2 linked regions of the Pelobacter seleniigenes DSM 18267 genome follow. The protein of the gene in region 2 interacts with the protein of the main gene of each other region in a pairwise test. Links are inferred from orthologs where the notes say so. Each region holds a gene or a part of one and is shown on either strand. Other genes may lie near its edges. The genes, in order: accC and N909_RS0110990.

What was found.
Region 1: the proteins of N909_RS0110990 (region 2) and accC interact in binary tests that used the Escherichia coli proteins (3 or more experiments, as listed by UniProt). The link is inferred for Pelobacter seleniigenes DSM 18267 from one-to-one orthologs.

Annotation. Positions count from the first base shown.
Region 1 is NZ_JOMG01000005.1:18,093-26,351, reverse strand. Bases 3,548-6,453 are described here. They hold accC (acetyl-CoA carboxylase biotin carboxylase subunit), read right to left. Parts: upstream 5,717-6,453; coding sequence 4,379-5,716; downstream 3,548-4,378. Other genes in these bases: N909_RS0121370 (aminopeptidase P family protein), read right to left, coding at 6,372-6,453; accB (acetyl-CoA carboxylase biotin carboxyl carrier protein), read right to left, coding at 5,798-6,268; N909_RS0121385 (menaquinone biosynthetic enzyme MqnA/MqnD family protein), read right to left, coding at 3,548-4,260. Outside these bases: N909_RS25840 (hypothetical protein), read left to right, coding at 1-940; N909_RS0121390 (hypothetical protein), read right to left, coding at 1,249-3,282; more of N909_RS0121385, read right to left, coding at 3,427-3,547; more of N909_RS0121370, read right to left, coding at 6,454-7,451; N909_RS0121365 (roadblock/LC7 domain-containing protein), read right to left, coding at 7,619-7,978; N909_RS0121360 (tetratricopeptide repeat protein), read right to left, coding at 7,971-8,259. UniProt on the Escherichia coli protein: This protein is a component of the acetyl coenzyme A carboxylase complex; first, biotin carboxylase catalyzes the carboxylation of the carrier protein and then the transcarboxylase transfers the carboxyl group to form malonyl-CoA.
Region 2 is NZ_JOMG01000002.1:1,789,853-1,798,139, forward strand. Bases 1,925-4,858 are described here. They hold N909_RS0110990 (PLP-dependent cysteine synthase family protein), read right to left. Parts: upstream 3,897-4,858; coding sequence 2,952-3,896; downstream 1,925-2,951. Other genes in these bases: N909_RS0110975 (isochorismatase family protein), read left to right, coding at 1,925-1,925; N909_RS0110980 (DMT family transporter), read left to right, coding at 2,108-2,545; N909_RS0110985 (DUF3024 domain-containing protein), read right to left, coding at 2,611-2,955; N909_RS0110995 (UbiD family decarboxylase), read right to left, coding at 3,974-4,858. In the rest of the region: N909_RS0110965 (NapC/NirT family cytochrome c), read left to right, coding at 1-306; N909_RS0110970 (cache domain-containing protein), read left to right, coding at 668-1,144; more of N909_RS0110975, read left to right, coding at 1,350-1,924; more of N909_RS0110995, read right to left, coding at 4,859-5,815; N909_RS0111000 (sensor histidine kinase), read left to right, coding at 6,015-7,634; N909_RS0111005 (sigma-54-dependent transcriptional regulator), read right to left, coding at 7,622-8,287. UniProt on the Escherichia coli protein: Two cysteine synthase enzymes are found. Both catalyze the same reaction. Cysteine synthase B can also use thiosulfate in place of sulfide to give cysteine thiosulfonate as a product.

The sequences.
Region 1 (8,259 bases), on a different replicon or contig from region 2:
AGCCAGTTCATATGACTTAGACAAAGTAGCTCGCGGAATATCAAAGGCATGTGTCGAAAAATATAGAAATAGTACCCCTATAGCTGAAGCTCTTCGAAATACTGAAATTATCATAAAAAGAATTATTAGTTCTGACAGCAATAATTATATAAGAAAATCATCGAAAAATAAAACTTGGGACTACCCGGTATTTTGTAAATATTGTTGGAGATTGACACCAACAGATAATAGATATCCATTATCTAAAAAATCTAATTTGTGTCATATTCACACCCCACAAACAAAGGAATATCAACAATCAAGGCGTCATTTAAAATATTTCACCTCTTCCTACATAAACATAAGACAAAATTCAAATAAAGAAATCAAAAAAAATCCTGAACTACAGTCAATTTTCCAGTCAAATATTCAAAAAGTTCTAATTGGAATTTCAGAGATTAAAGAAATAGACATAATGAAAATTGCTATGGAGTTAGATATCAAAAATGAGGAGATTGTAGATATTGAAAATATTGCAAAAACAACTGGCGCAAGCATTAAGACCGTTAAAAAGATCTTTGATGATAGAAAAAACCCTCCTTCCCTCTCCCAAATGAAAGCGCTTGAGAAAATATACCCTTTAACATTCAAATACGTGCGAGATGAAAAAAACAAAAATCCTTATCACTGGCGACAGCTTATTGAAGGGATAATTGAAGATAGCGCCCCCATTGAGGACAAGGAGGGAATTATTGCAATTCAAAGGGAGATAAATTCGATGATAGCCATTCCTCGCGATGCAAAAAAATTCTTGACCAACTGCGAGGCATGGTTAGCTATCAAAGCAAGCCATCCACACGGGGGAAAGCAACCAGGAGCTGGGAGACCCCCTAAAAAGGCATTTTTAAAAACCACTCAGTGCCTATCAAAACATCCAGGGACGACGAAGGGACAACAATGATGATTAATTCTGAATAAATTTAAAAGATAATGAACTATTTTGGGACAACCCTGGGACACCCAGCTTCCTAAAAAGACAAATCTCCATGAAGGGAAAAACAAAACAGGGACCCCAGATAAGCAACATAACCATCTGAAATCCCTGTTCTTTATTATGGTACCCGGGACGAGACTTGAACTCGTACAGCACGAATGCCGAGGGATTTTAAGTCCCTTGCGTCTACCAATTCCGCCACCCGGGCTCTTCAAACAAAAAGCGGTCTGCTAAGGCTTCCTAGCAGACCGCGACATTATAGACATTCAGACAAATTAGTCAACACTGACAAGTACGGAATAAGAATAATCTGTCCCTTTCCAGGTCCAAGAAAACTCCAATACACCGACATCAGCAGGATCGGAATCCCCAGGCTTTGAATCGGATATTGTAACCGCAAAAATAGGTGCTCCGGGGACGCTAGTATCGACATAAGTGTAATTTTTTGTCCCGGTCAGGACACCTACCTCAGAAGAAACAGTAATTTTAGTACCAGCGATAGGTGGGTTATAATTAATGTCATGCAACGAGAAGTGAATTAGCTGGCTACCACCATCCGGCACTGAAATCGTATCGGCGCCAGTTATAGGATCACCGGAAGAATCTCCAAGGCTAACGGAAGGAACCCCGGTGAACAGCAATTTAATCTGATGAGAAATTCTCTTATTGCTGTCCCAAACATTATTCATTCCATCAAAAGTTCCATTTTGGTTCCTATCGACAATAAGATCCTCAAAGGTAGAATCGTAGGGATAACCAGGACTTACTCCTCCATAAGGAATATTCAGCGGATCATCATCCTTATCCAAATGAACGTCGTCATAAGTATCATCAAAAGTTTCACCGGAATTATACAAGCCATCGGCATTGGCATCAGTAAATTCTTCTTCACCATCGACCACTGCCACAATGGTGCATAAACCATCACGAGGATTATTGGTATCGTCAATCAAGATACCAAGCAGATCAAAATAATCATCTGCAATCGCATTATCAAGCACGGAAGATGCAACGTTCTGGGGAAACGGCTGCTGTGTCCTGAAGCTAACCGTCCCTTGCCCTTCGGCATCAAGATTAACTGCTCGATCAATGGCACCACACTCGCTGTAAAAAGATACTGAAGTTCCTTCTAAAACATTATAATTGCCGTAACGATCAGCAAGTCGGACATCAATATCTGCTGTCACGCCATCATAGTTCAGGCCTTCGAGATTGAGTGTTGAAGTCGATAATGAGAAATGTCCTTCTGAAGGAACGCCACCACCGATAGCAATAACCCCACTTGATGTTTTCAAAGAGGAACCTTCTACCGTAGCCGTAATCGTTACAGTCCCAGGAATTGTACCGCTGTGCAATGTCGTTGTAACAACTCCACTTTCAGTGCCAACTTCAAGGGACGTGACACCAGAAACCGGGCCAATGTATTCACCGCCATTGGGTCCAGATAGTTCAAGCAAAACATTTTCGCTGCTAGCTACAAGGTTCCCGTTGGAGTCCTTGACATGGAAGGTAATCGTTGAAGTCTCGGTGCCCCCAGACCCTTTAATAACCACAACCTGAGGCTCAGCAGAGACAAACTCAATACTCCCTGCCGCAGCACCGGCAACAGAGATTGCCGCCTGTCCTGAGACAACACCGGATGAAGCAGTAATTATTGCCGTTCCCGCAGTACTTGTCCCAGCTGAGAATGTAGCCTGGGCCACACCCTCTCCACCGGAAATATCTGCGGAAGGAACAATGCTACCAAGGCTGGAATTGTTTACAGAAAAATTAACCGTGGTCCCATCAACCATGGGATCGCCATTACCATCAAGAACGGTAGCGCTTACAACCGATGTGCCACCCACTGTAATAGAACTTGGCGACGCAGCTAAAGATATTGATGCCGCCGTTAATTGGTCAGAAATCTGAATAGTAACTGAAGCGGAGGCACTATCTACCGAAGCCGTCACCTTGACTGTCCCTTCGGTACTGCCCGCAGTCAAAGTCCGGGTCAAAAGCCCACTGGATGTCGTGGCCGGGGAAGGAATTGAAGCAAGAGTCGGATTATCCAATGAAAACACAACAGACTTGGAACCAGTAACAACCTCACCACTACTATCCAAAAGCCTCACAGCAATCGAAGCTTTCTCTCCAGTCCCGATCGTAGAAGAGTCGGTTGAAATTATAATTGCACTAACTACCGATGGCTCCGTTGTGCCAGGATCAGTGGGGGTGTCAGACGGACTTGAGTCTGAACTACCCTGGGTTCCACAACCACTGAGGACAAGGACAAATAAAAAGATAACCAGTTTGATGACTTTAGCCACAAAAACCCTCCCTTCGGTTTACATTTCCCATTATTTTTTTACACATTCTAATAAATAAAGATTTACAAATCTACAAATTTTTATACTTATAGCAGGAAAAATTATAATATCCAAAACAAATAGATTATTTTAATGTAAATTTTTTCAGGAAGGAGAAAAAAAGGAGATTCCAGGGGGCTTGGCGAGTAGGTTATGTTTGTGACAGAGGGAAAAATAAAGAGATAAACCAGCCAGGTGGTTGGAGGTCAGGAAAAAATCCATCCCCTGCCAATAGCTAACATATTCTGCAACAGAGTGTTCACCGCCGATATTTCTGGCCAGCCCAGGCAAATCGTTCAAGGCTTGTTCTAATGAGGTTTCGAGCTGCCTGATCAATGCTGTAAAACAACATGCTTTTTCCCGGGCACTGCTCCGCCGCAATATCCAGAGGGCAAACACAAAGGGCAAGCCGGTCTTCTTGTACCAAAGATCCCCCAGATCATAACTTAAAACACCGGCAGGAAGATTTTTTGCCTGTTTCATGGCGCGATCACCAATCAACAACCCAGGGCGACCTTGTCTGATTGCGGTTTCGACATCCTCAACGGGAACATAATCGTCAACCTGTTGGAGGTCGTAATATTCCAGCAACAAAACCCTCAGCAGATTAATTGAAGTGGCTGATTCTCCGGTGATGGCAATGGTCCTCCCAGACAACTGCTCAGGGGGACAAGGGCTGAAAAGAAAAACACTCCCGACGGGGCCAAAGGAGGAAATGGAGAAATTGGGCAGCAGCAGGTAGTCTTCAAAGTTCAAAGCATATTCAAACGATGAAGAAGGGCTGATGTCCAACTCGCCAGTTTGCAGCATACGGTTAAGTTCTGAGGGAACCCCCGGCACCAGCCGGCCTTTGAAACCACAATCCTTCAATCCATAAAAAAAAGGAACACAGTTCAGGTAGGAGATATATCCCAGGGTTAGTTCCGAAGTATCATTCATAGAAATCGGTCAGGCAATTCCTGCAGAATCGTTGAGAATCATCTGTCAAGTTAGATAAAACACTGAGGAGAACGGTATATCCCCTACCCGTTCTCCTCAGCAACTTAACAGGATGACCTTAAACTTTGACGCGCTCAAGAAAATTGGTATCAAAGTGACCATCGATAAAATCCTTGTTATTCATCATTTTCTGATGAAAAGGAATGGTCGTCTTAATCCCTTCGATAATGTACTCGTCCAAGGCACAGGACATCCTGCGAATCGCTTCATCACGCGTTTCAGCATGGACAATTAATTTACCGATCATGGAGTCATAGTGTGGCAGTACGGTATATTGATCGTACATTGCACTTTCGACCCGGACACCCATGCCTCCCGGGGTATGGTAACCCGTTATTTTACCCGGGAAGGGAGTAAATTTAACCGGATCTTCTGCATTAATCCTGCATTCAATGGCATGCCCGGTGATTTTGATATCTTCCTGACGATAGCGCAGGGGAATTCCAGCGGCCGAGCGAATCTGCTCTTTAATGATATCAACGCCGGTAATCATTTCGGTCACCGGATGCTCAACCTGCACCCGGGTGTTCATCTCCATGAAATAAAAACTGCCGTCAGAATCGAGCAGATATTCAACCGTCCCGGCACTGCTGTAGTTGACCGCCTTGGCAGCAGCAACGGCGCAGGCCCCCATCCGCTCGCGCTGTTCCTGAGTAATGACCGGGCACGGCGCTTCTTCAATCAGTTTCTGATGCCGCCGCTGAATGGAGCAATCACGTTCCCCCAGATGAATGACATTGCCGTGCTTGTCGCCAAGAATCTGAATTTCGACGTGTCTTGGATGCTCGCAGAATTTTTCGATATAAACGTCGGCTCGACCGAACCCCGACTGGGCTTCCGTTCTCGCAGTGGCAAGAGCATTTGCCAGAGACGCAGGCGAATGGACGATTTTCATCCCGCGTCCGCCGCCGCCAGCCGAGGCTTTTATGATCACAGGATAACCGATTTCTTCAGCAATTTTTTGAGCTTCTTCTATGGTTTCAATGCTTTCATTAGTCCCGGGCAAAATCGGGACTCCGGCTTCAGTGACTGTTTGACGAGCCGTAATCTTGTCGCCCATTCGGCGCATATTATCCGCAGTAGGTCCGATAAAAGTAATCCCGCACTGCTCACAAATCTCAGCGAATTCTGCATTTTCAGAAAGAAAACCATAGCCCGGATGAATCGCGTCTGCATCGGCAATTTCAGCAGCACTGATAATCGCTTTCATGTTGAGATAACTGTCAGCACTCGGTGTCGGCCCAATACAAATACTCTCATCAGCCAAACTAACGTGAAGCGCTTCGTAGTCGGCGACGGAATGGACAGCCACCGTTTTAATTCCCATTTCCTTACAGGCACGAATAACTCGCAGTGCGATTTCACCACGATTAGCGATCAGTATTTTATGAAACATGGTCCTTAAACTCCCAATGGAAGTAATCTTTTAAGATCTAAACTTTGTTCAACAAACCAGCGAAGCTGCTGAGGCTTCACCTCAAAGCTTTTCAACCAGGAATAAAGTTTCGCCATATTCCACCGGAGCGCCGTCTTCCTTAACAACCTCAATAATTTTACATTTAAATTCAGCCTCAATTTCGTTGAACAATTTCATGGCTTCGACCAAGCAAAGCACCTGCCCGGCATCAACGATGTCCCCGACTTTACAAAAGGGTTCTGCGTCCGGAGACGGTTTACGATAAAAAGACCCGACAATCGGCGAAGGGATTGCATCATATTTGCTTTGTTGGGGAGCTGAATCAACAGTCGTTGGAGCAACCGCGGCAGGAGCACTGGCCGCAACAACGGGAGCGGGTTGAACAACAGCAGCTGGTGCCGTCATTTGAATAATCTCTTTTTCGGAGCCCCGTTTGATGTGAATTTTTTCTTCGTCATTCTCAAGATCAAACTCAGTAATATCGGTCTCGGTAATCAGTTTTATTAAGCCTTTAAGATCTTTCAGTTCCATTTTTTCCTCCTGAAAAATTTTTCAAATCGTAACTAAGTATAAGGGTTAACAAATCAAAACGTGGGATTCTGAAATTAATAATTGATTCTCACTTTCAATATCCCTACTCAGCGTTCAGTACGCTGTAGTGTTTAGCAATAGAAGTCAATGATTGATATCCGTTGGCAGTGACCACAACAGTATCTTCGATTCGAACTCCACCAAGCTCAGGAATATAAATTCCCGGCTCAATAGTAATAACCATTCCTTCTGCCAAAAGGTCAGCCGATCGAGACGAAACGGTCGGGTATTCGTGAATTTCCAAACCGACCCCATGTCCAAGACCATGGCCAAAGTAGTCGCCGTAACCCATTTTGGCAATATAGCCTCGAGCCACAGCGTCCAGCTCTTTCATCTGTAGACCTGGCTGAATAGCAGCCAAAGCAAGGTCATGAGCTTCTAACACAATATCAAAAATTTGTCGAAGCTTTCCTGAAACCTCCCCAACAGCCAAGGTTACTGTTTCATCTGAATAATAGCCATCTACACATGTCCCGAAATCGATCGTGATCAATTCACCCGCCGTCAGGAATTTATCGCTGGCGACGCCATGCGGTAAGGCTCCCCGCTTTCCTGAAGCAACAATAAAATCAAATGCATTCGCTTCCCCGCCCAAACGCTTGAGAGAAATTTCGAGCTCCAGAGCAAGCTGCTTTTCACTGACACCAGGTCTTATAAGCGGAAGGATTTTTTGAAAAGCGTCGTGGTTTATTTGTGCAGCGGCTCTTAAACAAGCAAGTTCACGGCTATCTTTTTTTCCTCGTAACGGTCGTAACTGTTCTTTCAAAGGGAGCCAGTGAATTTGCTTACCGCACAAACCTCGTAATTCGTCAAAAACGGCTACACAGACCGCTTCAGCATCAAAGCCAACGCGCACGTCCCCAAAGGAAACCAATTCATCGGCGATTGCTTGCAGCTTGTTTTTGTAACAGATTATCCTATCCGCTGTCACTTGCGTCTGGGCCTGGGTGATATAACGTGAATCGGTCAGAAAAACCGTCTCATCGCCTATAAAAAGAAGAACGCCATCGGTACCGGTGAATCCAGACAGATAGCGTATATTGGTTAACCCAAATATAATTATGGCGGAAAGTCTCTCGGACTGCTGAAGATTCCGGATAAGAAGAAGTCGATTTTGGTTCACGCTCCGTCCTGTTTGATACTATATCGGAATAAAAATCACTGAAAGCGGTGACACGCCTGGCTGACCGAAAGAACTGACCTGCAGCGTAGCAAAAGCAGCCTCAAGTCCCCTGTCAGAAACCGCCAACTCTTTAACATTACAAGAAAAAGTGGGATAAATAAAACCGTCTATTCCAGATCAATCCGTAGTCGGGGCACCTCACGCATCAGCAAGTAACGTCCCTGGCCATAATTACCCGATCGATCCACAATCAAGCCAACAAAATATTCGTCTGTAACAACTTGGATGATGATATAGAACCGTTCTGTCTTAATTGAAACTTCGCTCAAAGTCCCAACATTGAGAATCTCTGCCGCCCGTCGAACTTCCTTAGCGATATTGGAATATTCAATCCCAACCAAGTTTAAATCAACCGAATTATCTTCGCCAAGGTACTGATCAATGGAGATTCCGTCAAAACCCATCAAAATAGCACCAACACCACCCGAACAACCGGTCACAATGTCCTTTAAAATAGCTTTAAACATTCCTTCTCCTTTGCCCGATATTGTCAAGCCACCGGTTCAGGGTCTCAAGCACAAAGGAGTCCCGATCAGTCGGCTCAGATGCAAAATCATTCAACTGATTAAATTCACTGTCACTCATCACCTCAGAAGCAGTTTCCCCTGCATCGTCGCTAAGATGAGTAACTGTCAAATCGGAAACTTCCGAATCGGCAACGATTTCCGAGGAGGCCGTCACAGAGAAAGCTTCGAGCTCTTTAATCTTACGCCGCAAAGATAAATCTTCCGGCGAAAGAGCAGAAAGC
Region 2 (8,287 bases):
CTGAACAACTATTACCGGCAGAAATATCCCCAGCTTTATGATGCCAAACGCAAGCTGATCGAGCAGGCGATTGCAGGTGTCCAGGCGGCCTATGTGGAGAATGTCTTTCCGGAAATGAATATCCAGTGGAATACCTATTCGACCAACATCGGCCATGCCAATGATCTGGGCTGTTTCCGCTGCCACAATGAAGAGCATGAAACTGCCGATGGCGAGGTTATCTCCATGGATTGTGATACCTGTCATACCATTCTTGCAGAAGACGAAGAAAATCCGGAAATTATCAAGACTCTGCTCGGTCAGTAACTAGTTGCAGGGCCATACCCTGCCAGAGCGCTGCCTTTCACAGGGGCTTTCGGGGTAACCGAGAGCCCCTGTTTTGTCTCTTCAGAAAGCGTGATTGCTAACATTGTTTTGCTTTGTTCTTCCCGGCTGATCTTTGAAACAGTTTTCATTTGCAAGGGAAAGACAAGTTGTTGAGTCTGTTCCTCGGCTATCTTTCAGGACGAATGAATAAAAATGATTTACTTAAACTAAAACATTGTTATAATAAATCCGGATTGGTCATTTAAACCCGAAACCGAGGCTCGAATTCGGGTGCCTTTTTGCAATGTTGATAAAGGTCTGAGATGGGGTTCAGCGTAAATTTTTTGCCAAGGGAGATGGTATGAAAAAGGTACTGACGGCATGTATGGTTATTATTGCTCTGACTATGTCCAGCGGCGCTGCTTTGGCTGATTCGCATAAGGCTACAGTGGCAGAGTGTATCGAAATGTGTAAGCTGGCGGCAGATATGATTCTTAAGGACAAGGACGCCGCACTGGCGGAAATCGCCAAAAAAGACGGTCGCTTTGTCTGGAAAGATTCCTATGTCTTTGCCATGGATCTGACCGGGAAAATGCTTGCCCATCCCATGCAGCCGGGCTTGATGAAAATGGACAGTCTGCTTTCGGTGCCGGATAAAAATCCGACCAAGCCGAAGATGCTATTTGTGGAATTTGTCGTTCTGGCCGCCACCGAAGGGGAAGGTTGGGTTGAGTATATGTGGCCGAAACCGGGCTCCACGGAACCCTCTATTAAAGAAACCTACATTTATCGGGTTCCCGGCACCAAGATCTTTACCGGCGCAGGGATTTACCGGTAGCCAGGACATCGGTCATCGCCAAAGGAGATCCGCGATAGCAGCCTCCCCGGAGTTAGGGAACACTGCTAAAGCGGATCTTTTTTTTAAGAAACCGCTGGCTGGAGGCGCGCTTGGCAACTTTTCGGGTGCGGCTGGTCTTTTCCTGTGACAAAGGGTCCCGTAAACCTCTATACTGCAGCGATAAATTCATCACGGAGGAGCAACAATGACAGCTGTGAATACAAAATTTCGGCTCGATATCAATCGGGCTGCCTTATTGATTATCGATGTGCAGGAGAAGCTGGTGCCGGCGATGAACCAGCCCCTTTACACGCAACTGTTGCAAAACGCCAGGTTGCTGCGCGAAGGGTTTACTGCTTTCGGGCGGCCGGTCCTGGCCACGGAGCAGTATCCGCAGGGCCTGGGGCATACCATTAGCGAATTGAACAGCGGAATCACTGCCACTGTTGCCAAGCGGGCATTCAGTTGTTGCGGGGAAACGGATTTTTTGACGGCTTTAGAGAAAACCGGCGCTGACCAGGTGGTGGTGATCGGCATGGAAACTCATGTTTGTGTCTATCAGACCGTGCTGGATCTGCTGGACAAGGGGTACGCCGTTCATCTGGTGCGGGATGCTGTGGCGTCGCGCTTTGTGAGCGACTTCGAAAATGCGTTGCGGCTGGCCGGCGAGGCCGGGGCGGTGGTGACCACGACCGAGACCGCTCTGTTCCAGTTTGTCCCGGTGGCCGAAGGGGACGGTTTCAAAACGATTTCCAAGCTGGTAAGGACGCGGACTGCCTGAAGCAAAGGCAGGGTTTGTGCCACGTAGAACCCGGAGACCGCTGCGCTTTACCCCGTACGCCCTCCGCTAAGCCGGGAATTCACCGGCATTAATAACGCTTTGCAGAGTCCGTCACGCCTGCTGATCTTCAGGACAGGCCTGGCGGACTCTGCTGTTCCAGAAAGAACCGGAAAAATAACACCATGTCCAATCTGTTACTGATTCTCCTGATGTCAGCCGGCGGTGTCGCCGTAGCCCTGCAACCATCCATCAATGCCCGGCTGGCGGAAAAAACCGGCTTCCTGCAGGCGGCGACTATTTCCTTTGCCATTGGCACCCTCTGTTTGCTGCTGATCTCCCTCTCTTCCGGGCAGGGCAGTTTCCGGCGGATGGGCGAGGCTGACTGGTGGCAATTGAGCGGTGGGCTGTTCGGGGCATTTTTTGTGGCCATGACAGTGCTCGGGGTGCCCCGGATCGGCACCACCGCGGTGTTGGCCTTGACCATCGCCTCACAGCTGATCGCCGGGATTCTGCTCGACCATTTCGGGGTGTTCGGCATGCGTGGGATTGCCATCGATTTTCGTCGCGGCGCCGGGGTTGTGCTGCTCCTGGCCGGAGTCGTTCTGATCTGCCGGCGCTGAGTACCGGAAGGCGAGGCCCGGCCGGGGGTTCTGTCCAGACTATCGCCAGCCTGTGCGGCAGCGGATTATTCCTGCCAGAAATAGCCGAGTGGATCCTGCCTGATGGCGGTCAGCAATCGTCCGAAATCGAGGCTGGGTTGAATGTTGAGGTAGAGCTGCCAGTGTTCACCGTTCTGATGATGCAGGGTCCACTGTTGCAGTTCAGGGCTGAAACGGATTTTGGCCATCGGCAGTTCCTTGTGCCGATCGGGCTCGTTGCGATAGCGGCGGACCTCGACCAGGAAAACCTGAGCACCTTCAAAGCGGTAGCGAAGATGGCGGGGCCGGTACGGGTCGTTGGCCGCCCGGATGCAGAACTCATCGAGCTGGCGGACGGCACTTTTGCGTAACAGTTCCGGAAGGGTGCTCATGGCGGGCATTCCGCACACTGGGAGCGGAACAGGTTGGTGCTCAGGTAACGATCGCCCCGGTCCGGCAGCAGGGCGACGATGGTTCCATGCTCGATTCGTTGGGCGATTCGCAGGGCCCCGGCCACCGCGGCCCCGCTCGACATGCCGGCGAAAAGGCCCATCTTCAACGCAAGTTGGCGCGTGGTTTCATAGGCTTCCTCGTCACCGACCAAGAGTTTTTCCGCCAATTTGCTCTCGTCATAGATCGCCGGAACAATGGCTTCACACATGTTTTTCAGTCCTTGAATCTTATGCCCGAGGCCGGGTTCAACACCAATCACCTTGACGGCGGGGGCAACTTCGGAAAAATACCGACTCAGCCCCATCAGCGTCCCGGAGGTTCCCATCCCAGCGACCAGATAATCAATATCACCGGCGGTCTGGCTGAAAATTTCCGGGCCGGTCGTCTCGTAATGAGCGAGAGGATTGTTGGGATTGCTGTACTGATTGGGCATGTAATAACGATCTGGATCTTCGGCGAGGATCTTGTGGGCGAGGTTGATGGCGCCGTCGGTCATTTCACAACCCGGGGAGAGTACGGTTTCCGCGCCATAAGCCTCGAGGATTCCCCGACGTTCGGTGCTGACACAGGCTGGCATGACCAGTTTGACCCGGTAACCTTTGGCGGCGCCGATCATGGCAATGGCGATGCCGGTATTGCCGGAGGTCGGTTCAAGAATGATTTTTGCGCGGGTCAGTTCCCCGCTTTGTTCGGCCTTTTCGATCATATACAGGGCCGGTCGGTCTTTGACCGAGCCACCTGGATTGCTCCCCTCCAATTTGGCCAGGAGGCGGACGCCCGATTTGCCGAGCAGGACTGAGATGTCAACCAGCGGGGTATTGCCCACCGCACCGATGAGCGGGGGAACATAGACCTGCTGAATATTCGGCTGCAACATCATTTTATCTCCATCAGTTGGAAAGGCAACGGGCCATTTTCCAAGGGTTTTCTGTGGCCGCTTTTGCGGTGCCGGTGTGGCTAAATAATACCATGAAGCGGTCCTCCCGGGGCGCCGAGCTGATCAACCTGTTTTTCTATTGCGGGATCATCCAGAAGTTCCGGCGCATGGTGGGGTTTCCGGCGCGCATCAATGATCAGCGAGCCGTTGCAGCCCCAGTGTTTGGCGGTGATGAAGCTGTCGATACCATAAGTGTCTGCCGCCGGATTGGAGCGGGTGAAAGTCACCCATAGCCAATTGTTCAGCGCAGTTGCACAGAAGTCGCTGTCATCAACAACAACAATCAGAGGGATTGCGGTCAATTGCGATGATCCGGAAAAGAAGGCACAAAAATCCAGGATAGCAGAATCTTCACCGGGGAGATAGTCGCTGCAAGGTGGCCCCTTGACCACGAGGGCCCCAGGGAGGATCAGCCGGGGCTCTTGAAAGCGTTCCGGCAACTGCAGCTGATCGGGCAGGGCCGTGGCCAGGGTTCGGCGACGCGGACCGACTGCGGCCAGCACCAGTTTGGAACCCTGATTGAGACCGTGTCCGCTGTAGTCGAGGGTGTCGATGGTCGTGGCGGTCTGAAAGTGGAGGTCACGACGCCAGTCGATTCGTTCCAGCAGGTATTGGAAGAAAGTTGGAATATCGTGCAGGTCGAGTCTGGTGCGATCGTCTTCAGCCACGATCAACAGGTATTTAGCCAGGGACAGCTGCCCCTGGCCGAGAATGGCATTGGCCTGGGTCAGCAGCTCCTGCGGTTGATCCGGTTGCCGGTAGGGGGTATAGCGTTCGCTGCCGATGGCCAGCAGCAACGGATGAACCCCGGCGGCATCGACGGCATGAACGGCTTTGACTCCGGGCAGGACAGTGGGGATGAGCGCCCCGGTCAATTCATGGATAAAGGCCCCGAAACTGGTGTCTTCCTGCGGGGGGCGGCCGACGGTGGTAAAGGGCCAGATGGCATCGGGGCGATGATAGACCCGTTCCACCTTAAGAAACGGAAAGTCGTGCGCCAGACTGTAATAACCAAAATGATCCCCGAAGGGGCCTTCCGGTTTCTGCTGCGCAGGGTCAATGGTGCCGCTGATGACAAAATCGGCCTCGGCGGGCATCGGCAGCAGCCCGGCCGGTTGTACCAGGGGGATGCGGTGGCCACCCAGCAGCCCGGCGAAGGCCAGCTCCGGCATGCCTTCCGGCAGCGGCATGACCGCGGCAACGGTCAGGGCAGGGGGACCGCCGACGAAAATGTTGACGCGGAACGGTCGGCCGCGGCGCAGGGCTTCCCGGTGATGCACGCCGATGCCGCGATGGATCTGGTAATGCAGGCCGATTTCCCGGTCCTGTTGATAGTCGTTGCCGGCCAGCTGAACCCGGTACATGCCCAGGTTCGATGCCCGCAGCCCCGGTTTGTCTGTGCTTTCCGAATAGACCTGGGGAAGAGTTATGAAGGGTCCGCCGTCGGCGGGCCAGCTTTTGATCTGTGGTAAATCGCTGATGTTCGCCTGACAGCTGAGGATCGGCCCTGAAGCGACTCGTTTAGGCAGCAGATGGAAAGCAGCGGTCGGAGCGGTAAGCAGGCCGCGTGGCGCCTTAACGAGGCTCTTCGGATCAAGCTTAAGCTTGACCAGGGTTTCGACATGGCGCAAGGTATCGCGAAACAGGTACCGGGTTCGCTCCAGGGTACCGAACAGGTTGGCAACCGCCGGGAAACGACAACCGCACAGATTGGTGAACAGCAGGGCCGGACCCTGGGCCTGGTAAACCCGCCGTTGAATGGCCCCGGCCAGCAGTTCGGGGCTGATCGGCTGGTCGATGCGAACCAGTTGAGCAGTTTTTTCCAGGTCGTTGATGGCCTGACGAAGAGTCCTGTAACCCATGGCAAGATCTTTCTGTATTGCACAAGTGAAGAGATTTTATACTTCAGCCGGCCTGAAAAGGCAATGCGGCTCTTGCCGGGAGGCAGTCCTTCTCGGTCGAATAAGCTGTTTTGGCACGATCGATGAATAGTTCAAATCAGCATAACCATCGATTGGGGAATTCGAGATATTCCGTTTTTCTGCTATGGAGAAGTTGTCAATGCGTATCCGTCTGGCGATCAGATTTACGGTGATTATAAGTGTGGTCCTGCTGGTGGTCATGTCGATTGCCGCTTTCCTGCATATCAATAAGGTGCAGAATGCCTTCATTGAGCGGGCCAAGGTGGAAACCGACATGATTTCCGACATGATCCTGCGCGATACCTACCATATGATGCTGGAAAACGATCGGGCGCGCCTGCAGCTGACCATGGAGGAAACCGGCGCCTCGGACCGAATCCAGCGAATCCGCATCCTCGGCAAAGCAGGAGTGATCAATTTTTCCAGCAATGTCAATGAGATCGGTACGACTTTAAGTGAGACGGACGACAGCTGTGCTTTCTGCCACCTGGCCGGATCAAAGGTCCTGATCGATGCGCCCATCGACTCCCGGAGCAGAGTCTTCAGTGATGAGGCCGGCAATCAGTATCTGAGCGTCACCCGGGGCATTTACAACGAGCCGAACTGCTATACCGGCGACTGCCATTTCCATTCGCCGGATGAGAAAAAGATCGGCGTCATCGACATGGCTGTTTCTTTGCGCGAGATGGTGGATGTGGCCCATTCGCACCATGTTGACGTCATCACCCAGACCTTGATCATGTTGCTGATTCTGTCCCTCTGCCATTATCTGCTGACCCGGAATTATATCTGCGATCCGATCCAGAGCTTGCTGGAACAGACCAAGGCCCTGTCCAAAGGCGACTTGACCGCCAGAATTGAGCGGACCGCACAGGATGAGATCGGCGAACTTGGCCGGTCTTTCAACGAAATGGCGGAAAACTTGGCCCAGGCCCAGCTTGAGCTCAAGGATTGGGGAAACACCCTGGAACAGAAAGTGGAAAAGCGGACGGAAGAGATCCATGCCATGCAGGATCAATTGCTCCGCTCAGCCAAGCTCGCCTCCATGGGGGAACTGGTCGCCGGGATTGCCCATGAAATCAACAACCCGTTAACCGGAATACTGATGTTTGCGTCCTTGTCGGCCAAAAATCCCGATTTACCGACACAGGTCAAGGACAATCTGGAGCTGATTGTTTCCGAAACCGGGCGCTGTGCCAAAATCGTTCGCGGGTTGTTGGAATTCGCCCGCGAATCGATCCCCGAGAAAAAACTCGATTCGATCAACCGGATCATCCGCCAGACCCTGGAGCTGGTTGCCCAGCAGACCATTTTTCAGGACGTCAAGATTCGCTGCCATTATGAGGAGTCTCTCCCCCAGCTTGCCGTGGATGCCGATCAGCTCCAGCAGGTCTTCCTGAATATGCTTATTAACGCGGGGCAGGCCATGCCCAACGGCGGCAGTCTCTCCATTTCAACCGCCTTGGTTGAAGATGCGGTGCGGATCGTTATCGAGGACAGCGGGGTCGGCATCAGCCAGAACGATATGAACCGGATCTTTGATCCCTTTTTCTCGACCAAGGCCCAAACCGGCTTCGGTCTCGGTCTGTCGGTTTCCTACGGCATTATCCGCAACCATGGGGGGCGAGTCGACGTGGACAGTAATCCTGGGCAGGGGACGCGGTTTTCCATTTTTCTTCCCCTTCAGGAAAGCCGGGATCTGCAGGTTGGCGGCGAAGAGCCAAAGCCCGAGGGGGGCGGTGCGGCTCAGGAGATGTGATCTTTGACTGAGATGCCGAGTTTTTTCAGCAGGGCCTGGAAGTTGGGCCGGAGCATGCCGGTTTCTTCAGCAGCTTTGGTGACGTTCCAGTTGTTACGTTCCAGGGCTGCATAGACGAAGGCCTTTTCGACGGGTTCAACCGCCTGCTCGCGGACCTTGCGTTTCACTTCTTTGAGTTCTTCGGTATTGAGAGGGGCGGTGATCTCGGTGTTGGCTTCGCCGTCGCTGCGGCTGGTCGGAAGCTCCAGGCATTCGCGCTGGATCGTCTCACCCTGGGTCAGGACCACGGCGCGTTCGATAATGTTTTCCAGCTCCCGGACATTTCCCGGAAAAGAATATTCATGCAGGGCCAGATGAGCATCAGCGGATAACCCCTTGATCCCTTTGCCAACCTCTTCGGAAAACTTTTTCAGAAAGAAGTTGATCAGCAGCGGCACATCACCGGCGCGTTCGCGGAGCGGCGGCAGTTCGATAGGGATGATGTTGAGGCGAAAATAGAGATCGTCACGAAAGGTTCCGGCTTCAACCATTTTGTCGAGGCCGCGATTGGTCGCGGCGATCAAACGGATGTCGATGGGGCTGGCTTTGGTGCCGCCGATGGGAGTGACTTCCCGCTGTTGCAGCACCCGCAGCAGTTTGGCCTGGGTCGCCAT